DNA from 4 places in the Paenibacillus glufosinatiresistens genome. Region 1 is predicted to be linked to each of the others. Evidence: a T-box and tRNA genes for the amino acid it is inferred to sense, from the RefSeq annotation. Region 1 holds a T-box; the other regions hold tRNA genes.

What was found. A T-box is a leader RNA that pairs with one kind of tRNA and senses whether it is charged. The one in region 1 lies ahead of leuS (leucine--tRNA ligase), so its partner is inferred to be a tRNA-Leu.
Positions count from the first base shown of each region.
Region 2: it has a tRNA-Leu gene. The T-box ahead of leuS (leucine--tRNA ligase) is inferred to sense a tRNA for this amino acid. The anticodon was not compared.
Region 3: it has a tRNA-Leu gene. The T-box ahead of leuS (leucine--tRNA ligase) is inferred to sense a tRNA for this amino acid. The anticodon was not compared.
Region 4: it has a tRNA-Leu gene. The T-box ahead of leuS (leucine--tRNA ligase) is inferred to sense a tRNA for this amino acid. The anticodon was not compared.

Region 1 covers NZ_JAVFHT010000023.1:26,898-30,100, reverse strand. The annotation lists gene RBI05_RS17505 (AI-2E family transporter) at 1-790, shown strand, start outside; T-box leader at 818-1,127, shown strand; gene leuS (leucine--tRNA ligase) at 1,266-3,203, shown strand, end outside.
Region 2 covers NZ_JAVFHT010000002.1:246,531-249,733, reverse strand. The annotation lists gene RBI05_RS04250 (hypothetical protein) at 1-202, shown strand, start outside; gene RBI05_RS04245 (hypothetical protein) at 192-389, opposite strand; gene RBI05_RS04240 (acid shock protein) at 557-1,027, shown strand; tRNA gene RBI05_RS04235 (tRNA-Leu) at 1,159-1,241, shown strand; gene arsC (arsenate reductase (thioredoxin)) at 1,309-1,737, shown strand; gene RBI05_RS04225 (arsinothricin resistance N-acetyltransferase ArsN1 family A) at 1,718-2,212, opposite strand; gene RBI05_RS04220 (class I SAM-dependent methyltransferase) at 2,275-2,595, opposite strand; gene RBI05_RS04215 (MarR family winged helix-turn-helix transcriptional regulator) at 2,625-3,077, opposite strand.
Region 3 covers NZ_JAVFHT010000006.1:171,998-175,200, forward strand. The annotation lists gene RBI05_RS09580 (glutathione peroxidase) at 1-322, shown strand, start outside; gene cysK (cysteine synthase A) at 451-1,386, opposite strand; tRNA gene RBI05_RS09590 (tRNA-Leu) at 1,468-1,550, opposite strand; gene RBI05_RS09595 (helix-turn-helix domain-containing protein) at 1,623-1,985, opposite strand; gene RBI05_RS09600 (XRE family transcriptional regulator) at 2,152-2,352, shown strand; gene RBI05_RS09605 (hypothetical protein) at 2,381-3,013, shown strand; tRNA gene RBI05_RS09610 (tRNA-Leu) at 3,071-3,153, opposite strand; tRNA gene RBI05_RS09615 (tRNA-Glu) at 3,159-3,203, opposite strand, start outside.
Region 4 covers NZ_JAVFHT010000001.1:275,316-278,518, forward strand. The annotation lists gene RBI05_RS01140 (methyl-accepting chemotaxis protein) at 1-126, shown strand, start outside; gene RBI05_RS01145 (LysE family transporter) at 123-764, opposite strand; gene RBI05_RS01150 (Lrp/AsnC family transcriptional regulator) at 761-1,231, opposite strand; tRNA gene RBI05_RS01155 (tRNA-Leu) at 1,523-1,607, shown strand; gene RBI05_RS01160 (PAS domain S-box protein) at 1,862-3,203, shown strand, end outside.

The DNA of each region.
Region 1 (3,203 bases):
TCCGATGTTCCTGAAGCAGCTGGAGGAACTGAACGAGCACCTGCCGGAGATGACCCTCAGGGCTCAGGGCATGATGCGCAGCATGGATACCGGAATCATCCCGCCGGGAGTCGGGCGGGGAATGGACAGCTGGCTGGTGGAGATGGAGAACCGGCTGGCCCATGGAATCTCTAATCTGCTGGACCATATCGGCACGACCATCGGAATTCTGTTCGACGCTTTTATCGTGCCGTTCCTGGTTTTCTATATCTTGAAGGATTTTGACGTGTTCGAGCGGCTGCTGGTCTCGTGCCTGCCCCGGTCGCGCCGCAAATCCACGGTGAAGCTGCTGCGCGAGATCGACGCTGCGCTCGGCAGCTACATCCGCGGCCAATTTATTGTCTGCCTCGTCATCGGACTGCTCGCCTATATCGGCTACACCATCATCGGCATGCCCTATCCGCTTCTGTTCGCAGGAATGGTGGCGGTCTTCGATATTGTCCCTTATCTGGGCCCTTTTCTCGGGGCCGCTCCTGCGGTCATCATGGCTTCGACGGTTTCATTCCGGCTCGTTCTCTATGTCGTGGTCGTCAATACGCTGTGCCAGATGGTGGAGAGCAACATCGTCTCGCCGTATGTGGTGGGACGGACGCTTCATCTTCATCCGCTTCTGATTATTCTTGCGCTGCTGGTCGGCGGTGAAGTCGGCGGCATCGTCGGGCTGATTCTGGCGGTGCCGATCTTCGCCGCCGGGAAGGTCGTGCTCCATCATGCGGGAGTCTATTATATGAACCGGACGCGGATTGACTAGAATGACATGCGTTGGTTATAATGTTGGGGATACGCGACGATGAGGATCAGTAGCTTACAAGCCATGCCATTCAGAGAGCCGGCGCTTCTTGGTGCGAGCCGGTTGGCAGGAAGAGCGAACTCGCCTCGGAGCAGCGGCCCGAAGGTGCGGCAGCGGAAGATTCAGCCGATGGAACATCTCTTGCGAGAGGCTTCCTGGTAACGGCGCAATATTCCGGCGCACGGTAGGCGCCGCCGGTTCACCTCCGTTACCGGGTGTACAAGTGAGCAGGCGGCCAAAGCATGGCGCCGGCTAACTAGGGTGGTACCACGGGAACTTCAGGCTTCTCGTCCCTAGCGATAACGCTAGGGACGGGGAGCTTTTTTAATGGCGATTGCGCCAGCGGGAACGGAAGTCCTAGCCGGATACCCCGACCAAGGATCGGAGCAACTCCTCACTTTGTGGGGGATTTCATTCATTCTAGGAGGAAATGTCCATGAGCGACATCAAGGAGAACATGCCTTCCGCGCAGGGTTATCAAGCGCAGAAGGTGGAGCCGAAATGGCAGAAGTATTGGGAAGAGCAGCATACATTCAAGACTGGAGAAGACCCGGAGAAGCCGAAGTTCTATGCGCTGGACATGTTCCCGTATCCTTCGGGAGCCGGACTGCATGTCGGCCATCCGGAAGGCTATACGGCAACGGATATCGTCTCCCGCTACAAGCGGATGCGCGGCTACAACGTGCTCCATCCGATGGGTTGGGACGCCTTCGGCCTTCCGGCCGAACAGTATGCCATTGATACCGGCAACGACCCGCGTGAATTCACGAAGAAGAATATCGACAATTTCCGCCGGCAGATCAAATCGCTCGGCTTCTCGTACGATTGGGACCGGGAGATCAGCACGACCGATCCGTCGTACTATAAATGGACGCAGTGGATCTTCATCCAGCTCTACAACAAAGGGCTGGCTTATGTCGACGAAGTGGCGGTGAACTGGTGTCCAGCGCTTGGAACGGTGCTGGCCAATGAAGAGGTCATCGACGGCAAGAGCGAGCGCGGCGGCCATCCCGTCATCCGCAAGCCGATGCGCCAGTGGGTGCTGCGCATTACCGAATACGCCGAGCGGCTGCTGGAAGATCTGGAGGAGCTGGACTGGTCCGAGAGCATCAAGGATATGCAGCGCAACTGGATCGGCAAGTCGAAGGGCGCGGAAGTCGCCTTCGGCATTGAAGGCCGGGACGAATCGCTAACGGTGTTCACGACCCGTCCCGATACGCTGTTCGGAGCCACCTACTGCGTACTTGCGCCGGAGCATGAGCTGGTGGGCGCGATTACAACCGAGGCGCAGCGCGCTGCCGTAGACGAGTACCGCGACAAGGCCGCGCGCAAGAGCGATCTGGAGCGCACAGACCTTGCGAAGGAGAAGAGCGGCGTCTTCACCGGGGCGTATGCGGTCAATCCGGTCAGCGGCGCGCGTCTGCCGATCTGGATTGCGGATTATGTTCTGGCCGGGTACGGAACCGGTGCGATTATGGCCGTTCCGGGGCATGACACCCGCGACTGGGAGTTCGCTAAGCAATTCGGACTGGACATTGTGGAAGTGGTACAGGGCGGAGATGTTGAGAAGGAGGCCTTTACCGGAGACGGTCCGCATGTCAATTCGGACTTCCTGAACGGTCTGGACAATGCCGCCGCCATCGCCGCTATGATTGCCCGGCTCGAGGAGAAGGGGGCCGGGAAAGGCAAAGTTACCTACCGGCTGCGCGACTGGCTGTTCAGCCGCCAGCGTTATTGGGGGGAACCGATTCCGATTCTTCATCTGGAGGACGGCACAATGAAGACCGTCCCGGAGGATCAGCTGCCGCTGATGCTGCCCGATGTCGATGTCGTGAAGCCGTCGGGCACCGGCGAATCGCCGCTGGCCAATGTGACGGATTGGGTGGAGACCGTCGATCCGGAGACGGGCATGAAGGCGCGCCGCGAGACCAACACGATGCCGCAATGGGCGGGAAGCTGCTGGTACTATCTGCGCTACATCGATCCGCACAACGACCAGGAGCTGTGCTCGCCGCAGAAGCAGAAGGAATGGCTGCCGGTCGATCTGTACATCGGCGGCGCCGAGCATGCCGTGCTGCATCTGCTGTACGCCCGCTTTTGGCATAAGGTGCTGTACGATATCGGCGTAGTCAGCACGAAGGAGCCGTTCCACAAGCTCGTGAACCAGGGGATGATCCTGGGAACGAACAACGAGAAGATGAGCAAATCGCGCGGCAACGTTATCAATCCCGACGAGATTGTCGGCGAGTTCGGCGCCGATACGCTGCGCGTCTACGAGATGTTCATGGGTCCTCTGGAAGCGACGAAGCCGTGGAGCGCGTCCGGGGTGGAAGGCATTCACCGCTTCCTCTCGCGCGTCTGGCGCCTGTTCGTG
Region 2 (3,203 bases), on a different contig from region 1:
CGCTGTCGCCAATCTGCTGAAAGAATCGAAGACGTCTTTTGAAGAAGCCTATTCCATGAAAGAGGAAGCTTCCAAAAGCGCCGCGTCCAGCGACGTCACGGCCGAACAGTTCGACCAATTGAACAAGAACGCCGATATTACGATGCTGTACGGCATTTCCAAGCTGAATGAGGCCCGCCAGGCCGTCGGACTTATGAAGTAGAACGCTGCGGTGCAGGGTTCAGCTCTTCGGGGGCCGCCGGTTCTCCGGGCGCCGGCTCGTAGGCAATCAAGGTGACGGGACGGCCGGCAAGCCGGGATACTTCCTGCTCCGCTTCCCGGATGAGCAGGACGGCGGCTTCCCCGCGGTCCAGAGCGGCTACCTGGTAGGAATCGCTGTGAATATCCATGGAATTTGTCCTCCTTATAGCTGGTCTGCTTCCTAGGTTGCTTCGGAGCGGCCTTATTCATTCCGGCAAAATCAGGTTTAGTCCGGCCGCGCGAGCCGCCGAATAGACCTGCCCGCCTCCGGGGATGCTATCGGCGAAATTCAAATCCAGCCAAGGAGGAATGGCTTTTGAACAAGCTGATGGCAAGTGTGGTCGGCAGCGTTGCGTTGTCGATGAGCCTTACCGGCGCGGCATTCGCTTCCGATGCCACGGTGACCGCCGACAGAGGCATCGCGCCTTTGATGAGTGAAATGCCGCACAAGGACACGCATATGCGCGGTCAGGGTGTCACCGACCTGAACGGCAATTATCACGGAACCAGCGGGAACAACTCCGGCGGACGGATTACCCCGATGAGTTCGGACCGGACCGGCAACGGAATGGGGACCGGAACCGGCACCGGCACATACCGGGGCATGGGAACAGGAACGCGCGACAGCATTACGCCGCTGAACACGAACAACGAACGCGGCCGTTACCGCGCGGCAAGCACAGGCAACAACGACAACAACAACTCCAACTGGGGTTGGCTGGGGCTGATCGGGCTTCTCGGCCTGGCCGGCATGCGCAGCCGCAACAGCGGAGAGCAGCGCCGCTAGGCGCCGCCTGCCTCACGGATGGGCCTCTTGCTTCCGCTTTGCGCGGGGGCGGGAGGCTCTTCTATTTTACAAAAGAAATATTGCGCCTCCCGGGGAAGCGTGCTATCATAATTTTTGTTGCTTTTCTTTGTGCCGGAGTGGTGGAATGGCAGACACAACAGACTTAAAATCTGTCGGGGGCAACCCCGTACCGGTTCGAGTCCGGTCTTCGGCATTATTGTAGAACACCGCATCTTTTATTTTGAGGATGTGGTGTTTTTTGTATCCAAGGAGGAATTTCAATGTCCAACCCTATGATTTATTTTCTCTGCACCGGGAACTCCTGCCGCAGCCAGATGGCCGAAGGCTGGGCCAAGAAGTGGCTCCCGAAAGAATGGGAGGTGTACAGCGCAGGCATCGAGACGCATGGGCTCAATCCGAATGCGGTGAAGGCGATGAACGAAGTCGGCATCGATATCTCCGGCCACACCTCGGATCTGATTGATCCGGATCTGCTGAACCGGGCCACGCTCGTCGTGACGCTCTGCGCCGACGCGGCGGACAAGTGCCCGGTGACTCCTCCGGGCGTAAGACGCGAGCATTGGGGATTTGACGATCCGGCCAGAGCGGAAGGCAACGACGAGGAGAAATGGGCCGTGTTCCAGCGGGTACGGGATGAGATCGGCGTTCGTATCCGGCAGTTCGCCGAGACTACAGCAGTTTCTCCATAATCATTACATCGATCGGCGCTCCGTCCAGAAGGCCCTGGTTCTCGAAGATGCCGACCTCGCGGTATTTCATTTTCCGGTACAGGCCCTGGCCCTGGTTATTGAAGGGGAAAGTGAACAGGATGATTTTGCGGAACCCGCTCAACCTTGCCTCTTCTTCCAGCGCCTGTAGCAGGAGGGATCCGACGCCCTGTCCGCGGTACTCCCTGCGGATGTAGACCGACAGATCGGCTACGCCGCGGTACGCGCAGCGGTGGGAGTAAGGGTTCAGCGATGCCCAGCCGACCGGGAGGCCGTTCCTCTCCGCAACCAGCACCGCATGTCTGCCCTGATGTTCTTCCATCCACCGCTTCATATAGGCCAGATCTTTGATCTCTTCTTCCAGCGTGGCAATCCGGTCTTCAATCCCCTGATTATAAATGTGCAACAGATCTTCGATATCCCCGGCTGCTGCCCGCCGGACTGCAAGTTCCTCCATGCTCTCCAGCTCCTCTGGCTTAAGGCTTGACGGCCTGAATGACGGCCGAGACGATATAGTCTTCAATGTTTCTTGCCGGTACCCAGTCTTTGAGAAAAGCGCCCGATTGCTCTTCCCAGATCCAGCACGCATTCGCCTGGCTGCAGCCCGGCAATGGCCTGTGGATTTCCGCAGCCGAGTCCCAAATTCGCTCCTTCGGGCACGGCCTGCAGTTCATCGCTCGCGTATCCGAGACGGGCCGATATCTCGTTGAAGTCCGTGGGGGCTCCGCAGCAGGAGCCGACGTTCTTGGCGGGCCCTGACGCTTGAATAGCTGCCGCTGCAATTGGCTGGTATCGGCTGCGAACCGTGCGGCGGATTTGATCCGGATGGGTCTCGTTCATAAGATTCACTCCTGTTTTAGGCTGATAGATTAATCGATTTGGACCGGACGGCAGCAGCGGTTCGACCTGGCCATAGCCTCGTTCATCAATTGAACGGAACGGATGACCATTTCCCGATCGGACTCGCTCATATAAGAGAAGACTTCCTCCAGGTAGCTGTTCATTTGCAGGTCAATGGCCGTTGCGGCTTCCTGCCCCTTTGCCGTAAGCGCAAGAATGGAAATCCGGCGGTCCGAGGGATCGGGTGTCTTGCGGAGCAACTCCATGCGCACCAGCGACTGCACCTGGCGGCTGAACGTAGTAATGTCGGTTCCCAGCGTCTCGGCGATTTGCTGCATGGAAGGCTGATGCCGGCGTTCAACTTCATACAGAATGTGGCTCTGTACCGGCGTGATGCTCTTTCCTTCAATCGTGCAGCAGTTCCGGTTCAGCAGGCCGAAGCGCCGGGTCAGAATCTGAAAGAGTTCGCGCGCATTTTCCATTCCTCTCACCTCCTGCCACCAGTTATACCTCAATAACTTGCATGTTGCAAGTAATATTCGGCAATATTAACGGCGAAAGACGACTGCGAGCGCCCTTTTTAGGATTTCCCTAGCCGGAAATCCAGT
Region 3 (3,203 bases), on a different contig from region 1:
GGACCGCGGGCTGGAAGTGCTGGGGTTCCCGAGCAATCAATTCGCCGGACAGGAACCGGGCAGCAGCGGAGAGATCGAAGAATTCTGCCAGCTCAATTATGGCGTTACCTTCCCGATGTACGAGAAAATCAACGTGAACGGCAGCGGCGCCCATCCCCTGTTCCAGTATCTCTCCAAGGAAGCACCGGGCGCGCTCGGCTCCAAGAGCATCAAGTGGAACTTCACGAAGTTCCTGGTGGACCGCCAGGGAAGAGTGCTTAAGCGCTATGCCCCGGCAACGACGCCCGACCAGATCGAGGACGACATCCTGAAGCTGCTGTAGCCAAGCTGCTGTAGCCGCGCCGCCGCTCTGCTCTAACCGATGATTCACTTTTTCCCGCCAAAAAACCGCCTTCACGATAGGAAGGCGGTTCATAGGACAGTTAAGGGCGGCCCGCAGGCCGCCCTTCTTCAATTCTCCGGGAACAGTTCTGTAGAGAGATAACGCTCTCCGGTGTCCGGCAGCAGCGTAACGATGGTCTTGCCCCGGTTCTCGGGGCGGCGGGCTATCTGCAGGGCGGCGCAGACCGCAGCCCCGGACGAAATGCCCACCAGCAGTCCTTCCCGGCGCGCCAGTCCCTGCGCCATGGAGATCGCCTCCGCATTCTTGACCGTCAGGATCTCATCGACCACTTCCGGATGGAAGTTCCCGGGCACGAAGCCTGCTCCGATGCCCTGAATCGCGTGGGCTCCCCGGTTCCCGCCGGAGAGGACCGGCGAGCTTGCCGGTTCCACCGCCACGATGCGCACGTCCGGCTTGCGGGCCTTCAGCGCCTCGCCGACGCCGGAGATCGTGCCTCCGGTGCCTACGCCCGCCACGAAGATATCCACCTGGCCATCCGTGTCGCGCCAGATTTCTTCGGCTGTGGTCGCCTTGTGGATCGCCGGATTCGCCGGGTTCTCGAACTGCTGGGGAATGAACGAGTTGCCGATCCGGGCCGCCAGCTCCTCCGCCTTGCGGATGGCGCCGGCCATCCCCTCGGACGCCTGGGTCAGCACCAGCTCCGCGCCCAGCGCCTTCAGCAGCTTCCGCCGCTCGATGCTGAACGACTCCGGCAGAATGATAACCAGCTTGTACCCGAGCGCCGCCGCCGCAAAGGCAAGACCAATGCCGGTATTGCCGCTGGTGGGCTCGATAATGGTCGTCTCCTTGTTGATCAGCCCGCGTTCTTCGGCATCCTTCAGCATGGCATAGCCGATGCGGTCCTTGACGCTTCCCGCCGGATTGAAATACTCCAGCTTCGCAAGAATGCGCGCCTGGGCGCCTTCCTCGCTACCGAGGCGCGACAGCTCCAGCAGCGGGGTATTCCCGATTAATTCGGTAAGATTCTTCGCAATTCTGGCCATTTCTGTGCCCTCCGTTTCTCAAATAGAACGTATTTAAGCAAAAAGGCCCCGGTTCTCCGGAGCCTTCCCCTGATCTTATAATGCGGTAGAGAGGACTCGAACCTCCACGAGCTTACGCCCACTACCCCCTCAAGATAGCGTGTCTGCCATTCCACCACTACCGCGTAGAAACAATAATTCTTCAAGACCAGCGATAATGATTATACCGCGATCAGAAGCAAAAGTAAAGTGCCTTCTTAATGATTCTCTTCCTTGTCTTCCTGCCGGGTCTTCCGGTAAGCGGCAAAAGCCAGATATTCGCGGATGAACGCTTCCTCTTCGGCCTCCAATTGGCAATTCGATTGCCGCATAGAGTCCAAAAAATAATCGACGCCGCCTTCGCGGACGGTCGATGAAGGCATTTTACCCAGAATGAGCCAGTCGAGACTGACTCCGAAGAAAGCGCCGATCTCGATCAGCTTATGGGTTCCCGGCGTTGTCTTCCCGCGCTTCCAGTCTCCCAGATTCCCTGTGCTGATTCCCAGCTTCTCGCAGAACGCCTTCTTGGTCATGCCGTTGCGGTCGATCAATAATTCGATTCGGTCATAAATGGATTGCATCGCATTATCCGCCTTCCATAGATTCAGAATAAAGAAGATTCAAAAAAGACACTTATTTACGTAATTATGTATTGAAATAACACTTAAAAAAGTATATACTTACAAATATTATATATTGACCTATATTATATCATACCTAACGGATCGACGATAAGAGGTGAGTCCCTTGAACAGCAAACAGCCCATCACTCCCTACGGCTGGGCAATCAAGCAGCGGCTGGCGGAAATGATGCTGGACCAGAAGGAATTCTGCGCCCGCTACGGCATTCCTCCCTACCGGTTGTCCAACCTTATTCACGGCACCAGGCGCGCGCAGCGCTACCGGGATCAGCTGGAGGAATTGCTTAATCTGCCCGCCGATGAATAACGGAACTGCCGATCAAGGAGGAACTGCATTGCCCATACCTACGCCGGCCGTATTCTCGGCCATTCACGATCACTACCCGCATGCGGCCGTCGCGCTGGCCCCGGACGGCTGCATACTCGATGTCAACGCCCGCTGGATCGCCTACGGGCTTCATTCCGGGCTCTCCGGGCGGTTCGACTGGCACGGAGCGAACTACTTCGAGATGATGGAGGAACTCGTTCTCGGAACCGGGGCCACCGCTTCGCTTCGCCGCCAGCTGGACAGCCTCTTCGCCGGCGAGCGGCTGGTCTACAGCGGAACCTATTCCAAGCCTTCCGCCCTTCCCGGCCGCAGATGGTTCCTCGTTGAAGCCTTCCCGCCGTTCGGTTCCCATTCGCTGCCCTATCCCTATCTGTACCTCTCTCACCGCGATCTCCGCATCGCGGTCCGCAGCGCCCCGCATCGGGACGCCGGATTCAAGCCGGCCATCAGCCGCCGGTATCTTCCGATCTGCGCCGCCTGCAAGTCCGTTCCCGATTCGTCCGGGAACTGGACCCCGATCGAGCAATTCTTGAAAGAGCGGCTTCAGGTGGAGCTGACCCACGATATTTGCCCCTCCTGCATCGCCGAGCTCTATCCCCAATACGCCGGCGGACTCAATCTGGCGGGAAGCGGACACTAGGCCCGGGAACAGCAAAAAACCCTTGAATCATCAAGGGTTCCAGCTTGTTGCTTATTATGCGGTAGAGAGGACTCGAACCTCCACGAGCTTACGCCCACTACCCCCTCAAGATAGCGTGTCTGCCATTCCACCACTACCGCATAGATGACCCGTAGGGGATTCGAACCCCTGTTACCTCCGTGAAAGGGAG
Region 4 (3,203 bases), on a different contig from region 1:
GTGCAGGATATCGCGGAGAAGACGTCGGATATCGTCGAGAAGACCCTCCAGGAAGCGGACATGGCCGATCAGAATATGCGGAGCGCGAGAGAACTGGAAGAGCTGGTGGAGAAGTTCAAGATCTAGAGACGGTTCAGCGAAGCCAAGAGGGTCCAGGCGGCGAGCAGCAGGAGCAATAGGGAGGAGACGGCGCTCAGACGCCGGAGAACCGAGCCGGTGAGCCGCCGCCGGACCTGATGCAGCAGCAGACAGAGGAAGCTCCACCACAGTAGCGAACCGGCGAAGACACCGGCGGCGGGCAGCAGCGGAGAGCTTGCTTCGGAGCCGAGAGCCGCGGACAGGGACAGGAAGGCGATCAGAGTCTGCGGATTGGACAAGGTTAAGGCAAAAGCGCTGAACAGCGCCGCGGCGGGGCTTATCCCGCGCTGCGGCATCCGGCCGGGCGCGGATTGCCCGGCTCTTCGACTCGCCTGGAGGCTTCTCCAGGCAAGCGCGGCCACAGCCGCGGCTCCGGCTGCGCGCAGCATGGCGGCGGCCGGACCGGCCGCCGCCTCCGCCAAGATGCGGATGCCGGCTGCCGCAGCCAGCGCGTAGAGTCCGTCGGCTGCGGCAATGCCGCAGCCCGTGGCCAGTCCGACTGGCAGGCCGCGGGTAAGCGTGCGGTTCATCACCAGCAGCGAGACCGGTCCCACCGGAGCGGCAACCAGCAGACCGAAGATCAGGCTGCCGGATAGAACCCCGATTCCGGATAGAACTCCGATCATGATGCGGAAGTTCCGGCCGCTGGAAGCGGAATATTGGGGGTCTCTTTGACGGTTCCCAGAATGATGGTTGTCCGGGTTCGGATAATTCCCGGCAGGCTCTTGATTTCTTCGCTGATGATCCGTTCCAGATCGCGGGTGTCCCGGCAGCGGACTTTAAGCAGGTAATCGTCGTCGCCTGCGGTATGATGGCACTCCTGAATTTCGGCCGTTTCCCGGACATAGTCCAGGAAACTCTGCCGGTGTTCGGGCCGCTCCAGGGACACGGCGATCAGCGCCGCCAGCGGGCAGCCTGCGCGATCAGGGTCGATTTGGGCGCAGTAGCCCCGGATCACGCCCTGCTCCTCCAGACGCCGGACCCGCTCGGCCGCCGCGGGAGGAGACAATCCCAACCCGGCAGCAAGGTCGGACCAGGTCATGCGGCCCTGCTTCATCAGCGACTGGAGAATTCTTAAATCGGTAGCGTCCATAAAAGCCTCCTTGAGTAGAGTGTTGGAAGTTTGTATTTGTTAGTGAATATAGCTCGATTCAGATTATAATAAAGTGATATATATCATTAGGTTTATTATGTGAATTCAATTCGAGTAAATGGTGAAGTGACTTGACCCTATAGGCCAGACGGTGAGACAGCCCGGGCAAGTTCGGGCTTCTTCGGCTGGCGGTCATCTTCTTGTGCCGTCATTCTAACAATTAAAGCTTGCTAACTCTTTCCGCCTGTGATATATTCTTAATCACGGTGATTTAATCACCAACCCTAATTTGCGGTCGTGGCGGAATTGGCAGACGCGCACGGTTCAGGTCCGTGTGGGCTAACCCCCCGTGGAGGTTCGAGTCCTCTCGACCGCATCATAAAGCAAAGGCTCTTCTCAGGAAGGGCCTTTGCTTTTTTTGTATCAACGGAAGCAGGAAGGAATGGGAAGCAGGGCGAATGAAATAGACAAGAAAAAGACAAAATTTCCAGCTTCACTTCCAGAATTCCGGCCTTGTTCTCCCGCCCTTCTTCCTTGCGGGGCATGCGCCCGGACGATACCTTTAAGAATGATGCCGAAGATACAGGCTTGCGCACGACGGAATACGAGTCGAATTAAAGGGGGATCAGCGTGTCCAAGATTTGGTACGAGCAGTTATATATGCGTTCATCGGTCGCTCTAGCGATCCTGTCACCCGAAGACGGCGTTATTCTGCAGGCTAATCCGGCCTTATCCCGGATGCTGCAGTGCGAAGCTGGCGAACTGGAAGGCATGCGGTACAGCGAAGCGCTGAATCTGTCCGACCTCTCCAAGCTGGAGCTGGAAGCAAGGCTGCCTCTGCCGTTCGGCAGGGAGATGGAACCCCAGACGCTCATTCTGCAGGGAGCCCGCAGGAACGGGCTTCTCTTTCGGGCAGAGCTGAGTCTGTTCCTGGTCCCGGGGGACTCGGACCAGCCCTCCGCCGCTGTCGTGGCGGAACTGATCGACAAGACGGGAGATATCCCGCAGGCGGATCTCCGGGAAGGGCGTCTGCACTTATACCGGCTGATTACGGAGAATACGCCCGACCTGATCTCCTATTCTTCCCCGGATGGGGAGCTTCTCTATGTTTCGCCTTCGGTAACCCGCATTCTCGGCTACCGGCCGGATGAACTGCTGGGCCGGCATCGCTCGGAGTTCTATCATCCGAAGAGCGCGGCCGAGGTGGACGGAGAGAACCGAAGGCTTCGGGATACCGACCGTTTTACTCGTCAGGTGCGTCATAAGAACGGCCATTACTTATGGATCGAGAATTCGTTCCAGATCGTCCGCGACCGCGACGGGAATGTGGAGCGGGTGCTGACCTTTGCACGGGACATCACGGAACGCATGAAGTATGAAGAGATGCTGGCCAAAGCCCAGCGTCTGGGCCGGATGGGTTCCTGGACATGGGAGAGAGAGAAGCAGCTGCTGACGGTGTCCAGAGAGACGTATCGTCTGTTCTTCGGTGAAGAGGAGATCGGGAGCGGCGGCAATATCGCTTGTCCGCCGGAACGCCTCCTGGGAATTCTGGAACCGGAGGAGGCGGAGAACTGCCGGAAGATTATCAGCGAGAGTATGCGGGACGCCCGGGGAGGGCGTCATATGCTGAGAATCGGGACCGGGAACAGCCGAAGGTTCATCGACTGCCACTGGGAGACGGTATGCGGCGAAGACGGGAAGGTCCAGTATGTGGACGGAATTGTTCAGGATGTGACGGAACGGCATCTGATGGAGCGGCAGATTGAGATCAGCGAGCGCAACTACCGCTTCCTGTCCGATCACTCCCTCGACATGATCTCCCGCCATGCGGCGGACGACGAAGTGACTTTCCTGTTCGTCTCGCCCATCTGTCAAGGGATGCTCGGCTATCTGCCCGAAGAGATGGTCGGCCGCTCGGCGATTTCTTTTATTCATGCGGAGGATGCCGGGCGGGTGCGGAAGCATTTGCAGT